DNA from 3 places in the Ensifer sp. SL37 genome. Region 3 is predicted to be linked to each of the others. Evidence: predicted binding sites of a transcription regulator. Region 3 holds the regulator's gene; each other region holds the start of a gene.
What was found. The regulator PhoB, encoded in region 3, activates phosphate uptake and scavenging genes when phosphate is short. The targets are predictions, from matches to a motif close to TGTCATNNANCTGTCAT.
Positions count from the first base shown of each region.

Region 1 (2,269 bases), 770 kb from region 3:
CGTGGACGCGGCTTGCCTCCAGGCCCGCAATCGAGCCGATCCGCGTCGCTTCGCCGAGCTTCTCGATCAAGTCATCGATGGTGCAGTCGACGATCTTGGCACCCGCTTTGGCCAGGCGGTCGAGGCTTGCCGCGAAGGCGTCGGCGACTTCGAGGGAGAGGTCTTCAAACAGCCTGCCACGGGGGATGCCGATACGAAGACCTGCGACAGGGCGGGCGACAAGCGGCCTTGGCTGCTCGCCGGCCATCACAGCATCGGTCGCTGCACAATCGGCCACGGTCCGGGCGAGCGGTCCGAGCGAATCCAGAACCGGCGAGAGCGGAAAGGCGCCATCGAGCGGGATGCGGCTGGCTGTCGGCTTGAAGCCGACAATGCCGTTCAGCGCCGCGGGGATGCGGATCGAGCCACCGGTATCTGAACCGATGGCAATATCACAGGTGCCTTCTGCTGCCGACACGCCAGCGCCCGAGGATGAACCGCCGGGGATCAGGCTTTCGTCGGTGGCGTTGCCGGGTACCGGGTAGTGTGGATTGAGGCCGACGGCCGTAAACGCGAATTCGGTCATATGCGTCTTGCCGATAATGACCGTACCGGCAGCACGTAGCCGCTGGACAACGAGCGCGTCTTTTTGGGCCGGCGGCGCGTCGCGGCGGATGATGGAGCCGGCAAGCGTCGGTTCGCCGGCGATATCCAACAGGTCCTTGATTGAAACGATCTTGCCGTCGAGCGGCCCAAGGCTGTCCCCCGCCTGCCGGCGGCGGTCGGCCGCGTCTGCCTCACTCCGCGCGCGCTCTTCGTAGAGCCGGACAAAAGCCTTTTCCTCGTGCCGGCGATCGTTGAGCCGGCTCAGGATCTGTTCCAGGCGGTCGCGGACGGAGACGTTGGCGGCATGGGACACGATGATCACCTGTCGATTTGTGTGGCCACCGAACGGGGGCAGGAGGCGGGTTCGTTGCCCGGATTCATCAAGGCCAACGCTGATCGCCTTTGATAACAGCATTGGCGGCGTTTGCCATCGTCCCATTGTCGCCGCGGCCAGCTCCGGCCTTCACCGAACTGTCGCCAAACCGTTCAAATAGTTTCATGCGGCTGTTACGTCGCTGACACCCAGATGACCAAAGGTCCGGCACGCGCGGTGGCGCTGCCGAATCGGAGGTCTGTTTGGCCGATATCCTCAAGACGCTTTCGAGGCGTTCTTTCCTGCTTTCCGCCGGTGCCGCGGGCTTCGTGGCCTCATCCGGTCTTGCGACACCCTTTTATGCACGCGGCTACGGCCGGCCGGAATTCATTCACGGCGTGCAATCGGGCGATGTCGATACGTCCTCCGGCATGATCTGGACACGGGTGGATCGCCCGTCGAAGGTGTCGGTCGAATACTCGACCACCGAGAGCTTCTCCAACCCCCTTCGCCTTTCCGATCTGACGGCGACGCCGCAGACGGATTGCGCGATCAAATGTTCGCTCGACGGGCTGCTGCCGGACCAGGATATCTTCTACCGCTTCACCGCCACGGATCTCTACGACGTCAACCGCGTCTCCGCGCCGGTCACCGGCCGGTTTCGCACCGCCCCCTTGCGCAAGCGCTCAATCCGCTTCGTCTGGTCCGGCGACACGGCCGGGCAGGGCTGGGGCATTGATGATGTCGGCATGAAGACCTATGCGACCATGCGCCAGCACGAGCCGGACTTCTTCATTCATTCCGGTGACACGATCTATGCCGATAACCCGATCCCCGACGAGATAGCGCTACGTGATGGCGGTGTCTGGAAGAACCGCGTGGTGACGCATGAGAAGCGCGACGTGGCGCGGACGCTGGAAGAATATCGCGGGCAATGGAAATACAATCTGCTCGACGAGCATGTGCGGCAACTCAACGCCGTGTGCCCCACTTTCTATCAATGGGACGACCACGAGGTGCTGAACAACTGGTCGGCCTCGACCGACCTGCGCGACGACGCGCGCTATCCGGAAAAGGATGTTGCCGTCTATGCCGAGCGGGCGGCGCGGGCGTTCCACGAGATGACGCCGATCCGCATGCCGGCAACGCAGCCCGGCCGCATCTTCCGCAAGATCGGCTATGGTCCGTTGCTCGACGTGTTCTTCGTTGACCTCAGATCCTATCGCGGCGCCAACCAGGGAGAAGACGGCGGCGGCGCCCTGTTCGGCTGGCGGCAGGTCGACTGGCTTAAGCGCGAACTTGCTGCCTCGCGGGCCACCTGGAAGGTGATCGCCTGCGACATGCCGATCGGTCTCGTCGTCTGGGACGATT
Region 1 covers NZ_JAPPRN010000006.1:1,723,187-1,725,455, forward strand. Annotated here, with positions in the region: gene OVA00_RS20450 (amidase) at 1-898, opposite strand, end outside; gene OVA00_RS20455 (alkaline phosphatase D family protein) at 1,162-2,269, shown strand, end outside.
Region 1: a site for PhoB is predicted at 1,080-1,096, ahead of OVA00_RS20455 (alkaline phosphatase D family protein). Genes of this name have one in related genera too.

Region 2 (2,269 bases), 2.5 Mb from region 3:
GTGATGACGCGCACGAACATCGGCAACGCCAGAACGACGCCGATCTCGAAGTCGCTCATCGACAGCGTGCTCAGCCACATCGGGAAATATGGCATCGCGAAGCCGTTGACGATCAGCGGCGCACAGAAGAGCAAAGCAATGCGAAGCGCAAAATGGCGCGGCGGAGGGCCCACATAGGCGGGCGCTTGGAAGGGAATCATCGTCTGACCTGATGGCTGTGCCCGATCTCTAGCACGAGCCGGGCGCCCCTCGCCATAACCTAGTTTTCGCGACAGGAATATCGCTGCGCCGCGAAGGTCAGGCCGCGCGCTGGGTCAGCAGTTGGGCGAGCAGTTTGTCCGCTTCGCCAGAGGCTTCGCCTTCGCTGGCGCCACCGCGCATCTGGTGCCAGGTGATCAGTTCCATCGTGCCGTCGTGGTGCTCGGCAATCGCCGTGCAGCTTTCCACCCAGTCGCCGGTGTTGATGTAGCGGATGTCGCCGATCTCCTCGATGACAGCATGGTGGATATGACCACAGATCACGCCCTGCGCATCGTGACGGCGCGCCTCCTCGGCGACCACCTTCTGGAACTCGCCGATGAAGTTGACGGCGTGCTTGACCTGGAGCTTCGCCCAGGACGAGAACGACCAATAGGGCATGCCGAGACGTCGGCGGACCGCAGCAAGCCCGATATTGATGGCGATCGCCGTGTCGTAGGCCCAATCGCCGAGATAGGCGAGCACGCGGGCGTTGCGCACGACGACGTCGAATTCGTCGCCGTGCAGCACGAGATATTTACGGCCGTCGGCCCCCTCGTGCATGTAGCGTTGCGCCACCTCGATGCCGCCGAAATGCACGCCCGGAAAGTCGCGCAGGAATTCATCGTGATTACCGGGGATGTAAACGATGCGGGCGCCCTTGCGCGCCTTGCGCAGGAGCTTTTGCACCACGTCGTTGCAGTTCTGCGGCCAGTACCAGCTGCGCTTCAGCCGCCATCCGTCGACGATGTCGCCGACCAGAACGATCGTCTCCGCTTCATGATGCCGCAGGAAGTCGAGCAGGTAGTCGGTCTTGGCGGCCTTCGAGCCGAGATGGACGTCCGAGATGAACAACGTCCTGAGCTTTCGTGCGGAGTTGTCTTGCTGCGCCGCCATCATGCGAGCCTCGTCTTCAGGTTATGCTTTCTGCCTTCGTGAAACCAGACTCGTGTTTCAGGAAGATGACATCAACATTGCGTCACCGGTCCCCCCGCTGAAATCAGCACTGCAAAACTGTACCTCGCTTCGAATTCATGCCAAAAGGCACGACCACGAATGAGGAATGTGAGAGCATGAATACGGGCGACAAGACGAAATCCCATACCGGTCCGGCCAGCGGCGACATCGACCAGCAGGCCCTTTTCTTCCACCGTTACCCACGCCCGGGAAAGCTCGAAATCCAGCCCACCAAGCCGCTCGGCAACCAGCGCGACCTGGCGCTTGCCTATTCGCCAGGGGTTGCAGCCCCCTGCATCGCCATTCGTGACAATCCGGAAACAGCCGCCGATTACACAGCGCGCGCCAACCTGGTCGCGGTCATCTCCAACGGCACGGCCGTCCTCGGTCTCGGCAATATCGGTCCGCTGGCTTCCAAGCCCGTCATGGAGGGCAAGGCCGTCCTCTTCAAGAAGTTTGCCGGCATCGACGTCTTCGACATCGAAATCGACGCGTCGAGCATCGAGCGCATGGTCGACGTAATCTCGGCGCTCGAGCCGACCTTCGGCGGCATCAACCTTGAAGACATCAAGGCGCCCGAATGTTTCGAGGTGGAGCGGCGCCTGCGTGAAAAGATGCAGATCCCGGTCTTCCACGACGACCAGCACGGAACCGCGATCATCGTCGCCGCCGCCATCCTCAACGGCCTCGAACTCGCCGGCAAGGACATCGCGACCGCCAAGATCGTCACCTCGGGCGCAGGTGCCGCCGCACTCGCCTGTCTCAACCTTCTCGTGACGCTCGGCGCCAAGCGCGAAAACATCTGGGTCCATGACCTCGAAGGCCTCGTCTACAAGGACCGCGAGGTACTGATGGACGAATGGAAGTCCGTCTACGAGCAGGATAGCAGCAACCGCGTGCTTGCCGACAGCATCGGCGGCGCTGACGTCTTCCTCGGCCTTTCGGCCGCCGGCGTCCTGAAGCCGGAACTGCTGGCGCAGATGGCCGAAAAGCCGCTGATCATGGCGCTCGCCAATCCGACGCCGGAAATCATGCCGGAAGCCGCCCGCCAAGCCCGTCCGGACGCGATGATCTG
Region 2 covers NZ_JAPPRN010000006.1:3,418,059-3,420,327, reverse strand. Annotated here, with positions in the region: gene OVA00_RS28880 (MFS transporter) at 1-200, opposite strand, end outside; gene OVA00_RS28875 (UDP-2,3-diacylglucosamine diphosphatase) at 298-1,137, opposite strand; gene OVA00_RS28870 (NADP-dependent malic enzyme) at 1,311-2,269, shown strand, end outside.
Region 2: a site for PhoB is predicted at 1,189-1,205, ahead of OVA00_RS28875 (UDP-2,3-diacylglucosamine diphosphatase). Genes of this name have one in related genera too.

Region 3 (2,269 bases):
TCGCGTTTGCAACCCCGGGGTTTAGCCGGGGTGCGGTGAGGGATTCTGCCATCCCCAACGCTGAGAACGGAGAGTGCAGAAATGAACTGGACTGACGAGCGGGTGGAGAAACTGAAGAAGCTTTGGTCCGAGGGCCTGAGCGCAAGCCAGATCGCGGCGCAGCTCGGCGGCGTCAGCCGTAACGCTGTCATCGGCAAGGTTCACCGCCTGAGCCTGCCAGGTCGCGCCAAGGCCGGCGGCAGCACCACGACGGCAGCCCGTCCGAAGCGCCCGACTTCGGCACCGCGCGCACCGAACTACGCTTCGCGCGTTTCGACCCGCCCGGTTGCACGCGCGGCCGGCGCTGTCGTTCTCAAGGAAGAAATCGAAGTCGATCTCGTTGCCGAGCAGGATTTCAGCACCCGCACCGACGTTGTCGTGCCGATGTCGCGCCGCCTCGAGCTGACCCAGCTCACCGAGCGCACCTGCAAGTGGCCGATCGGCGACCCGCTGAAGGAAGAGTTTCACTTCTGCGGCAACGATTCCCCGGAAGCCTCGCCTTACTGCACCTTCCATGCTCGGCTGGCCTACCAGCCGTCGGGGGAGCGCCGCAGGGCTCGCTAAGAAGCTGGACCGCATTGATAAAGGAAGGGGCCGATCGGCCCCTTTTTTTGTTGGCGACTTTCAGACCGCTCAGCTTTCGAGCGAATAGCCGGCGCCGCGAACGGTGCGGATGACGTCGGGCATGTTCGAGAAGTTCAGAGCCTTGCGCAGACGACCGACATGCACGTCGACGGTGCGCTCGTCGACATAGATGTCATGCCCCCAGACGCCATCCAGAAGCTGCGAGCGAGAGAAGACGCGGCCCGGCGAGGACATGAGGAACTCCAGAAGACGGAACTCGGTCGGGCCGAGGCGCACTTCGCGGCTGCGGCGATGAACGCGGTGGGTCTCGCGGTCGAGTTCGATGTCGCCGCAGCGAAGCAGCGTCGAGAGCACCTCGGGCTTTGCCCGGCGCAGCATCGCCTTGACGCGCGCCATCAGCTCCGGCGTCGAGAAGGGCTTGACCACGTAGTCGTCGGCACCCGTCGCCAGACCCCGGACGCGCTCGCTTTCCTCGCCGCGCGCCGTCAGCATGATGATCGGCAGACGTTCGGTCTCCGGACGCTGGCGCAGCCGACGGCAAAGTTCAATGCCGGAAACACCGGGCAGCATCCAGTCGAGGATAAGCAGGTCGGGCAGCCGCTCCTGAAGCCGGATCTCCGCCTCGTCGCCCCGCAGGATCGTATCGACGTCGAAGCCCTCGGCTTCCAGATTGTAACGCAGCAGAACGCTCAGCGCCTCTTCGTCTTCGACTACGGCGATTTTTGGCAACATCAGGTAACGTCTCCTTACCGCGGGCGGCCTTTGGGCTCATCGGCCCGGCCGGCGCTCAGACACTCTAAATCTGGAGCACATCCGCCGTTTTCAAAGGCGGGGCGAAAACCGCATGCTTCAGATACAGGAATTCGGGGCCGCGACCGAAGCCGCGACCGGATCAGATTTCAAGGGGCATGCATGCTTACGGCGCGCTTGGCGCTCAGTCGTTGACCGAGCCCAGCGTCGACGTGGTGTCATCCTTCGGACGCTCGCCTTCCGGCTGAGCACCCGTCGCCATGTAATAGATCGTCTCAGCGATATTGGTCGCGTGGTCGCCGATGCGCTCGATGTTCTTGGCGCAGAACAGAAGATGCGTGCAGGGCGTGATGTTGCGCGGATCTTCCATCATGTAGGTCAAGAGCTCGCGGAACAGCGAGGTGTAGATCGCGTCGATCTCCTCGTCACGCTCGCGGATGCTGTTGGCCTTTTCCGGCGAGCGCGAGGCGTAGACGTCGAGCACTTCCTTGAGCTGGACGAGAGCGAGCTCTGCCAGATGCTCGAGGCCACGGGCGAGCTTGCGCGGAATGCCGGAGCCGGCGACCGCGATCACGCGCTTGGCGGTGTTCTTGCCAAGGTCGCCGACGCGTTCCAGATCGGAGGCGATGCGGATCGACCCCATGATCTCACGCAGGTCGGCGGCGACCGGCTGACGCTTGGCGATCGTGACGATCGCCTTCTCACCGATCTGGCGCTCGGCGTCGTCGAGGACGGTGTCGTCCGAGATCACCTTCTGTGCGAGAGCCAGGTCGGAGTTGACCAGCGCGCGAACGGACTCGGCGACCATCTGTTCGGCGAGGCCGCCCATCTCCGAGATGCGGCGCGTCAGGTACTTCAGTTCTTCGTCATAGGCGGACATGATATGCATGGACAT
Region 3 covers NZ_JAPPRN010000006.1:955,243-957,511, forward strand. Annotated here, with positions in the region: gene OVA00_RS16780 (GcrA family cell cycle regulator) at 82-603, shown strand; gene phoB (phosphate regulon transcriptional regulator PhoB) at 673-1,356, opposite strand; gene phoU (phosphate signaling complex protein PhoU) at 1,559-2,269, opposite strand, start outside.